3 regions of the Dickeya fangzhongdai genome follow, and region 2 is predicted to be linked to each of the others. Evidence: riboswitches for the same ligand, from Rfam matches in the RefSeq annotation. Region 2 holds a riboswitch; each other region holds the start of a gene.
What was found. A riboswitch is a leader RNA that binds a small molecule or an ion and turns the genes downstream of it on or off. The one in region 2 is predicted to bind thiamine pyrophosphate.
Positions count from the first base shown of each region.

Region 1: another riboswitch for thiamine pyrophosphate. It lies ahead of thiB (thiamine ABC transporter substrate binding subunit); the one in region 2 lies ahead of thiC (phosphomethylpyrimidine synthase ThiC).
Region 3: another riboswitch for thiamine pyrophosphate. It lies ahead of thiM (hydroxyethylthiazole kinase); the one in region 2 lies ahead of thiC (phosphomethylpyrimidine synthase ThiC).

Region 1 covers NZ_CP025003.1:4,240,458-4,243,932, forward strand. The annotation lists gene sgrR (HTH-type transcriptional regulator SgrR) at 10-1,677, shown strand; TPP riboswitch at 1,734-1,843, shown strand; gene thiB (thiamine ABC transporter substrate binding subunit) at 1,886-2,869, shown strand; gene thiP (thiamine/thiamine pyrophosphate ABC transporter permease ThiP) at 2,845-3,475, shown strand, end outside.
Region 2 covers NZ_CP025003.1:274,380-277,854, reverse strand. The annotation lists gene nudC (NAD(+) diphosphatase) at 1-519, opposite strand, end outside; gene CVE23_RS01275 (Rsd/AlgQ family anti-sigma factor) at 623-1,072, shown strand; TPP riboswitch at 1,130-1,245, shown strand; gene thiC (phosphomethylpyrimidine synthase ThiC) at 1,394-3,361, shown strand; gene thiE (thiamine phosphate synthase) at 3,361-3,475, shown strand, end outside.
Region 3 covers NZ_CP025003.1:3,612,542-3,616,016, forward strand. The annotation lists gene CVE23_RS16095 (sugar phosphate isomerase/epimerase family protein) at 1-95, opposite strand, end outside; gene thiD (bifunctional hydroxymethylpyrimidine kinase/phosphomethylpyrimidine kinase) at 522-1,325, opposite strand; gene thiM (hydroxyethylthiazole kinase) at 1,322-2,116, opposite strand; TPP riboswitch at 2,151-2,255, opposite strand; gene CVE23_RS16110 (MalY/PatB family protein) at 2,321-3,475, opposite strand, start outside.

The DNA.
Region 1 (3,475 bases), 1.1 Mb from region 2:
TCCTCTTTTATGTCCTCGCCACGCCTGCAACAACAATTCATCCGGTTATGGCAATGCCTGCAAGGTCAGGATACCGACACCACGCTGCAGGAACTGGCGCTGCTGCTCAACTGCTCCCGCCGTCATATCCGCTCTCTGCTGAACGCCATGCAACAGCAGGGTTGGCTCACCTGGCAGGCGGAAGCCGGGCGCGGCAAACGCTCGCGCCTCGGCTTTCTCTACACGGGGTTAGCCCTGCAACAGCAGCGCGCCGAAGACCTGCTGGAGCAGGACCGCATCGACCAGTTGGTGCAACTGGTGGGCGACAAGGAAACCGTGCGCCAGATGTTGCTGTCTCACCTCGGGCGTAGCGTGCGGCAAGGGCGCCATCTGCTGCGTATCCTGTACTACCGGCCGATGCACAACCTGTTGCCCGGCAGCGCGTTGCGGCGTTCGGAAACCCACATCGCCCGTCAGATTTTCAGCGGGCTGACCAGCTTAAATGAGGAAAATGGGGAACTGTTGCCGGATATCGCTCACCACTGGCAGGCGCTGTCGCCGCTGCACTGGCGTTTCTATCTGCGCCCGGCCATCCGTTTTCACCACGGTCGGGAGCTGACCATGGAGGACGTGATCGCCTCGCTGTCCCGGCTGACGGCGCTGCCGCTGTTCTCACACCTGAGCGACATCGCTTCCCCTACGCCGTTCGTGCTGGATATCCGGCTCAGCATGCCGGATGACTGGCTGCCGTGGCTGCTCGGCAGCGTACCGGCGATGATCTTGCCCAAAGAGTGGCAAACGCTGCCGGACTTTATGCGCCAGCCCATCGGCACCGGGCCGTATCAGGTGGTGCGCAACTCGCCCAACCAGTTGAAAATCGCCGCGTTTGACGACTACTTCGGCTACCGGGCGCTGATTGACGAAGTCAGTATCTGGGTGCTGCCGGACGCGCCGATCATTCCCGCCTGTACGGTTACATTGCAGGGAGACGACACCACGGACAATGAACTGGAGAACCGGCTGGAAGAAGGCTGCTATTTCCTGCTGTTCGACCGCCGTTCGCCGCAGATGGCGGATCCGGAGATCCGTCACTGGCTGTGTCAGGTGTTAAGCCCGGTGGCGATGCTTGGCCTGGCCGATAGCCCGTACCAGAGCGACTGGTCCCCCGCCTATGGCCTGCTGCCGCGCTGGCATCACAGCCCACCGCGGGCGGTACGGGAAAAACCGGTTGGCCTGACCCACCTCACCCTCACCTGCTACCGTGACCATCCCGAATACGCGGTGATAAGCAGCATCATGGGCCGGCTGCTGGCGTCGCACGGCGTCACGCTGACGCTACGCTGTCTGGAGTTCGATGCCTGGTGTCAGGGCGACGACGCCAGCGATCTCTGGCTTGGCAGCGCCAACTTTTATCTACCGCTGGAATTTTCGCTGTTCGCGATGCTGTACGAGCTGCCGCTGCTGCGGCACTGTCTGGGCGATGACGAACTGGAACACACTGCGCGTCAGTGGCGTCAGGGCGAGTTGTCGCTGGCGGAATGGTGCCAGTCGCTGGTCAGCCGCCAGCAACTCCACCCGTTGTTCCACCACTGGTTGCGGTTGCAGGGGCAGGCCAGCATGCGGGGGCTACGCATGAACACGCTGGGCTGGTTCGATTTCAAATCCGCCTGGTTTGCACCGCCGAACCCGACGCCATGAGCGCTCGTCGCCGGTCATGGCGCTTTTCCTGATGTGACAAACACTTTACAATACCGCCGTTCTCAACGGGGTGCGGTCAACGCGCATAGGCGTTGCATCGCTGAGAAAATACCCGTCGAACCTGATCCGGTTAATACCGGCGAAGGGATTTGAGACTGCATCCCGCTTGCTCAAAGACCTTTGCCGCCTTCAACAATTGGAGCGCAAAGTGTTAAAGAAATTACTGTCCTGCCTGTTACTGCTGTCCGCCCCTGTGTTCGCCAAACCGACCCTGACGGTCTACACCTACGACTCGTTCGCCTCGGAATGGGGCCCCGGTCCGGGCGTCAAAACCGCGTTTGAAAAAGAGTGCAACTGCGAGCTGAAATTCGTGGCGCTGGAAGATGGCGTCGCTCTGCTCAACCGCCTGCGTATGGAAGGCAAAAATACCCCGGCGGATGTGGTGCTGGGGCTGGATAACAATCTGGTACAGGCGGCAGCGCAGACCGGCCTGTTCGCCCCGCATGGTGTCAACACCAGCGAGTTGACGGTGCCGGGCGGCTGGCATAATGACACCTTCCTGCCCTTCGACTATGGCTATTTCGCCTTCGTCTACAACAAGGACAAACTGAAAAACCCGCCCAAGAGCCTGCGCGAACTGGTGGAAAGCGACCAGCCGTGGAAAGTGATCTATGAAGATCCGCGCACCAGCACGCCGGGTCTGGGCCTGTTGCTGTGGATGCAGAAAGTCTATGGCGACAAGGCGCCGCAAGCCTGGCAGAAACTGGCGGCCAAAACCGTCACCGTCACCAAAGGCTGGAGCGAAGCCTACGGCCTGTTCCTGAAAGGCGAAGCCGATCTGGTGTTGAGCTACACCACCTCCCCGGCTTACCACCTCATCGCCGAGAAGAAAGACAGCTACGCGGCGGCCAATTTCAGCGAAGGCCACTATCTACAGGTCGAAGTAGCCGCGCAATTGGCCGGCAGCAAAAATCCGCAACTGGCGGCGCGCTTCCTGCAGTTTATGGTCAGCCCGACCTTCCAGCAGATCATCCCGACCACCAACTGGATGTACCCGGTTGTCAAAACCGAGCTGCCCGCGGGCTATAACACCCTGTTGTTGCCGGCTACCGCGCTGGAGTTCACCTCGCAACAGGTGGCCGAGCAGCGCGCGAATTGGGTACTGGCATGGCAACGCGCCGTCAGCCGCTGATTCCCGGCTGGCTGTGGCCAGGGCTGCTGGCGGCCGCGCTGCTGACCGGCACCGCGGCGCTGGCGTTCGCCGCGCTGTGGCTGGACGCGCCCGGCGCGCCCTGGCGGTCGTTGTGGGATGACAGCTACCTGTGGCATGTCATTCGCTTCAGCTTCTGGCAGGCGCTGCTGTCGGCGCTGCTTTCCACTCTGCCCGCGCTGTTTCTGGCGCGGGCGTTGTACCGCCGCCGCTTTCCCGGCCATCGCCTGCTGCTGCGCCTGTGCGCGATGACGCTGGTGCTGCCGGTGCTGGTGGCGGTATTCGGCATCCTCAGCGTCTACGGCCGCGAAGGCTGGCTGGCGCGCCTGCTGATGCAATTCGGTATCGAATACCGTTTTTCGCCTTACGGTTTGCAGGGCATTCTGTTGGCCCACGTCTTTTTTAATCTGCCGCTGGCGACCCGGCTGTTTGTGCAGGCGCTGGAAGGCATCGCCACTGAGCAGCGCCAGTTGGCGGCCCAGCTCGGCCTGCGCGGCTGGCACTTTTTCCGGCTGGTGGAGTGGCCGTGGCTGCGCCGTCAGTTGTTGCCCGCCGGCGCGCTGATTTTCATGCTGTGTTTCGCCAGCT
Region 2 (3,475 bases):
CCGCGCTACCGCCTGTTCCAGGGTTTCCCCCACTTCCACAAAGCCGGCCAGCGTTGTGTACATGTTGCCTTTGTGGCGCAGGTGCTGCGCCAGCAGAATCTTGTCGTCGCGGCGAATCGCCACAATCACGCAGGGGGCAATCTGCGGGTAGTAACGCTCTTTGCAGTGCGCGCACAGGCAGGCCAATTCTGTGGTGCTGACCGACATCTCATGGCCGCAGTAACCGCAAAACCGGTGCGAACGATAGAATTCCGCCAGCTGCACCGCGCGGCCCGCCAGTTGGAACAACCCGGCATCCTGATCCAGCAGTTGGCGCACCGAACCCATGTCGCTGGTCTTATCCTGCAGCACCAGCCATACCGGTTCCCCCTGCCACTCGCCAACCTGGCGGGCGGACTGCTGCTGCAACTGCCACTGCGCCGCCGTTCCCTGCGGCAATTCGCCCTGAGGCAGCCAGATCTGATGGCGGTGATACACCACCCACCATCCGCGTTCTTCACCCTTCAGCGTCACTTCCATCTCTTTTATTGCCCCGCTTATTACCAGATTGGCGTTTTACGACTATGGTTATAAATAATGACACGACTAACTGTCATCATCCTATCGATACCCGGAGTCAACCATGCTGAAACAGTTACAACGTCTGACGGAGAACGTTGGTGGCAATTACGCCTTGATCGATCAGTGGTTGCAGGCCCGCAAACATCTTTTGTTGGCCTATTACCACCTGCTCAGCATTCAGACAGGGAAAATACCGGAAGCACGGACGCTGGATGAATTTTGCCATCATCTGGTCGACTATCTGTCTGTCGGTCATTTTCATGTCTACGAACGCATGTTGCAGGAAAACATCATGCGCAACGACCGAAAGCTGACGCAGGCGTCGCACTTTGATGTCGCGCTGCGCAGCAACACCCAGCAAATCATGGATATTTACGACAGCCATCTGGCGTTTTTCATCGAGCCCGTCGACAGTCAGGAATTTCGCCAGACATTATCCGGCGTGGGTGAAGCATTGGCAATGCGCTTCACCCTGGAAGACAGCCTGATCCGACTGATGTTCGATCATTGACGACACATAGTCACAGCGCATAGAGTGTCAGAGTTTTAGTTCGCCCCGTGAAGGGGCGATATCTTGTCGGAGTGCCCAACACGCCGTATGGCGCGTGGGCTGAGACCGTTAATTCGGGATCCGCGGAACCTGATCAGGTTAATACCTGCGAAGGGAACAAGAGTAATCACATTGCCAGCCCTGGGCGCAACGTTCACGTTGCCGCCGCAGCCGCAAGACCCGGCATCACATAATTGCCGTTGCCAGCGGGCCAGCATCCAGCCATTACTCCCTCCGAGCTCCAGACAAGCAATTTTTCCTTTTAATGAACAGGAACTTGCTATGTCTACAGAACCAACCCAGTCTACAGAACAGAATGTTTCCGGAGAAAAGAAATCCTCCGGCCGTCGCGAACAACGCGCCGCCGCCCAGCAGTTTATCGACACGCTGCGCGGGTCGACCTTTCCCAACTCGCAGCGCATTTATCTGACCGGTTCACAGCCGGACATCCGCGTGCCGATGCGGGAAATCCAGCTTAGCCCGACGCTGGTGGGCGGCAGCCGCGACAATCCGCGCTATGAAGCCAACGAAGCGGTGCCGGTGTATGACACCGCCGGTCCGTATGGCGACCCGGCCACCACCCCGGACGTACACCGCGGGCTTGGCAAATTGCGCGCCGACTGGATTGCCGGGCGCGACGACACCGAAGCCTTACCGAAAGCCAGCTCCGGCTTTACCCAACAACGGCTGGCGGATATCGGCCTCGACCATCTGCGTTTTGAACATCTGCCGCAGCCTAAGCGCGCCAAAGCCGGTCGCCGCGTTACCCAGTTGCACTACGCCCGTCAGGGCATCATCACGCCGGAGATGGAATTCATCGCCATCCGTGAAAACATGGGGCGCGAGCGCGTGCGCGGCGAGGTGCTGCGCCAGCAGCATCCGGGCCACAGTTTCGGCGCGCTGCTGCCGGACAACATCACGCCGGAATTCGTGCGTCAGGAAGTGGCCGCCGGGCGCGCCATCATCCCCGCCAACATCAACCACCCCGAATCGGAACCGATGATCATCGGCCGCAATTTTCTGGTGAAGGTGAATGCCAATATCGGCAACTCCGCCGTGACCTCGTCTATCGAAGAAGAAGTGGAAAAACTGGTGTGGGCCACCCGCTGGGGCGCGGACACGGTGATGGACTTGTCCACCGGGCGCTACATCCATGAAACCCGCGAGTGGATCCTGCGCAACAGCCCGGTGCCGATCGGCACGGTGCCGATCTATCAGGCGCTGGAAAAGGTCAACGGCATCGCGGAAAACCTGACCTGGGAACTGTTCCGCGACACCTTGCTGGAACAGGCGGAACAAGGGGTGGATTACTTCACCATCCACGCCGGCGTGTTGCTGCGCTACGTACCGATGACCGCCAAACGCCTGACCGGCATTGTGTCGCGCGGCGGCTCGATTATGGCCAAGTGGTGCCTGTCGCACCATCAGGAAAACTTCCTGTACCAGCATTTCCGTGAAATCTGCGAAATCTGTGCCGCCTATGACGTCGCGCTGTCGCTCGGCGACGGCCTGCGCCCGGGTTCCATTCAGGATGCCAACGACGAAGCGCAGTTCGCCGAACTGCACACGCTGGGCGAACTGACCAAAATCGCCTGGGAATACGACGTGCAGGTGATGATCGAAGGCCCCGGCCATGTGCCGATGCAGATGATCCGCCGCAACATGACCGAAGAGCTGGAACACTGCCACGAGGCGCCGTTCTATACGTTAGGCCCGCTCACCACCGATATCGCGCCCGGTTACGACCACTTCACCTCCGGCATCGGCGCGGCGATGATCGGCTGGTTCGGCTGCGCCATGCTGTGCTACGTCACCCCGAAAGAGCATCTGGGGCTACCGAACAAAAACGACGTCAAACAAGGGTTGATCGCCTATAAAATTGCCGCCCACGCCGCCGACCTGGCGAAAGGCCACCCTGGCGCGCAGATCCGCGACAACGCCATGTCCAAAGCGCGTTTTGAATTCCGCTGGGAGGACCAGTTCAATCTGGCTTTGGACCCGGAAACCGCCCGCGCCTACCACGACGAAACCCTGCCGCAGGAATCCGGCAAGGTGGCGCATTTCTGCTCGATGTGCGGACCGAAATTCTGTTCGATGAAGATAACCCAGGAAGTGCGCGACTACGCCGCCCGTCAGGAGGCGCAGGCGCAACCGGTGGATGTCGGCATGGCGCAAATGTCGGCCGAATTCCGCGCCCGCGGCAGCGAGCTGTACCACACCGCCACCAGCCTGCCGCAGGAAGAACGCTGATGAACGGCATTTTTCCCGCTACTGACGCCCGGCTGGGGCTGTATCCGGTGGTTGACAGCGTAGAATGGATCGAACGTCTGCTGGCAGCCGGCGTCCGCACCATCCAGCTACGCA
Region 3 (3,475 bases), 1.7 Mb from region 2:
CCCGCTTCAAGGTTCGCTCTGGCAAGTAATGGCAACGCATTGAGGGTAAACAACGAGATAAAAAGTGATAAACGTAAAAATCGCTTCAGGTACATAAGACTCTCCAGATAGATGTTCCTTGTTTTGTTGTTATCAATGTCTCAATTACTTCTGCCGGCCGAAACGCATTTCCCGGCCTTCGCCATTAGGTTTCCCACAAAAAGTAATCGATTACTTTTCATGTTAATCAGAAAGAAAAAATATCTCAACTGCCAACGACAAGGCGTTGGCGATTCACGGCTTACATCAAAAAAAACGGCAACACAGGAATATCGTAATACCCCCACCCCCCTTAATATTCTGCCGCTGTTTTCAGAATAAGGCGGTGCTTACGGCCATACATTTTTATCTGGCTGCAATAACATGCTCTTTTCAGTCGATGCGCATTGGCTGTTGCGGCAATCACGCTGTCAGGCGCGGATCCTGGATGCGATGCGGCCATTGCCGACGGCCTTTTCCACCGCCGGCAATCAATAAATGCGTCACCACCAGCGATGAAAATGGTGTACCGGGCCGATGCCGTGGCCGACCTCCAGCGAATCCGCCTGTTCCAGCGCGCCTTGCAGATACGCCCGCGCGGCGGACAGGGTATCCGGCCAGTTGTCATAACGCGGGCGCAACGCCGCCAGCGCCGCCGACAGCGTGCAGCCGGTGCCGTGCGTATGCCGGGTGTTGACGCGCGGCGCGCTCAGCCGCACCGGCTCCGCATCCGGCATGAACAGCCAGTCCGGGCTTTCGCTGTCGCTCAGGTGACCGCCTTTCATCAGCACCGCCTGACATCCCATCGCCAGCAGCGCGTCCCCCTGCCGTCGCATGCCCCACTCATCGTCGGCGGGCGTGCACTGCAACAGCGCCGCCGCCTCCGGCAGATTGGGGGTAATCAGCGACACCCGCGGCAGCAGCAGCTGGCGCACCGCCGCCACCGCTTCCGGCGCCAGCAGCGGATCGCCGCTTTTCGCCAGCATCACCGTGTCCAGCACCACATACGGCACCGGGTAGCGCTGCAGCCGGTCCGCCACCGCTTCCACGATATCCGTCTGCGCCAGCATGCCGATTTTGGCACTATCGATACGGATATCGCTCAGAACCGAATCCAGCTGGGCGGCGACAAACGCCGGTTCAATGCGATAGACCGACTGTACGCCGCGCGTATTCTGCGCCACCAACGCGGTAATCACGCTGGTGCCGTAGGCGCCCAGCGCCGAGAACGTTTTCAGGTCGGCCTGAATACCGGCGCCGCCGCTCGGGTCGGTGCCGGCGATAGTCAACGCGTTGATACGTTTCATGCCGGCGCCTCCCGGTTCAGGGTATACAGCGCATCCAGAAACGCGGGGATGAAACTCCCCGGCCCGTGCGCCTGTGCCGCGGCCTGTTGCCCGCAGTGCGACATCACCGCACAGGCGGCGGCGATATGACTGAGCCGGTCGCCCTCCAGCGCGCAGAAACCGGCCACCACCGCCGACAGCGCGCACCCGGTGCCGACCACCCGCGTCATCAGCGGATCGCCGCCGGGTACCGCCAGCACTCGCTCGCCGTCGGTCACGTAATCCACTTCGCCGGTTACCGCCACGCAGGTGGCCCAGCGGCGCGCCAGCGTAACGGCTGAAGGCAGCGCCGCCAGCACATCGTTGCCGCTGTCCACCCCGCGCCCGGCCGAACATTCGCCGGCCAGCGCCATGACTTCGGAGGCGTTGCCGCGGATCGCCGCCGGCTTCATCGCCAACAGTTCAAAAGCAAACTCGGTGCGAAAACGCAGGCCGCCCACCGCTACCGGGTCCAGCACCCACGGCGTGCCGACCTCGATGGCGCTCGCGACCGCCGCGCGCATCGCCTGCGCGCGGTCGGCTTCAAGCGTACCCAGATTAATGAGTAACCCATCAGCCAGCGCGCCAAACTGCGCCGCCTCGCCCGCGTCCACCACCATCGCGGGCGAGGCGCCCAGCGCCAGCAGCACATTAGCGGTAAACCCCTGCACCACCTCATTGGTGAGGCAGTGCACCAGCGGCGCGCGCAAACGGAAAGCATCAAGGGAATCCGCGACGGACGCGGCAGGGAAAAGTACAGGTCGAGCGTTCATAAACCTCCCAACCGGCGTGAAAGAAGGCGGTACCGGCGGGATACCGTGACTTCCCTACGCTGGCATAATCCAGATCAGGTAATACGGGTATATCTCAGCCGTTTTCCATGACAGGAACGCGGCACCCCGAGTCAACGAACGCCATTATTGGAAGCATTGGCTAAAAAGGTCAATGGCGGAAAAAAGACGCCATGCCGCGCCGCGCTACACCAGCCCTCCTGTTTTCCCCCTCGCCGTAAACATATCGGCTAATTTCGCCAGTGCGGAATGCAGCAGGGTGCGTCGACAGGCAAAATTAATCCGGGCAAACCCGGCGTACGCCGCGCCGAACTTCGCGCCATCATCCAGCCACAGCCCGGCCTGGTTCAGCAAAGTCGCCGGTAAATCGGCCGGCGCAATGCCGCTTTCCCGAAAATCCAGCCAGCCAAGATAGAGCGCATCGGCGTCGAACAGCCGGACCGGTGAGTCCGGGCCAAGGTTCGCCTGCAACAACGCCCGGTTATCGCGCAAATAGTCCAGCAACGCGGATAACCACGGCCCGCCATGACGGTAAGCCGCTTCGCAGGCCGTCAGCCCCAGCATATTGGGGATATACAATGAACAGCGCGCATAGGTTCGTTTCAGCGCGTCGCGTATCGTCTTATTGGGAATGAACAGATTGGAGGTGTGCAATCCCGCCAGATTGAAGGTTTTACTCGGCGATGTGCAGGTAATGCTGTGGTCGGCGAATTCGTCGTTAATGCCGGCAAACGGCTGATGCCGTTTCGCGGGGTTAATGATCAAATCCTGATGAATTTCATCGGAAACGACCATCACGCCATGACGCCGGCAGATGTTGCCCATCGCCAGCAGCTCGTCCCGGCTCCAGACATGCCCGGTCGGGTTGTGCGGATTACATAAAAAAAACAGCCGCGTCGTCGGCGTGATCGCCTGTTCAAAGGCATCAAGATCCAGCGTATACCCTGATGCCGTTTCGGTGAGCGGAGCCGTCACCACCTGGCGGTCGTTCATCGTTACGCTGTGATAAAACGGCCCGTAAACCGGCGGCTGGATCAACACCCCCTCCCCCGGCTGGGTAAACGTCTGCACAATCATGCTCAGGCTGTTCACCACCCCCGGACTCTGCACGATCCAGTCTTCATGAATTCGCCAGCCATGATGATGCCACTGCCATTGGATAATGGCGTCAAACAGGGTTTCGCTGGCTCGCGTATAGCCCAAAACGCCCTGGTTGATGGCGTCGTGCAGCGCCTGTTGCACTTCATCCGGGCACCTAAAATCCATATCCGCAATCCACAAAGGCAGCGGCGGCCGTGAGGTGGGGTGCGGCAGATACGGAGAAGGGTATTCCCATTTCAA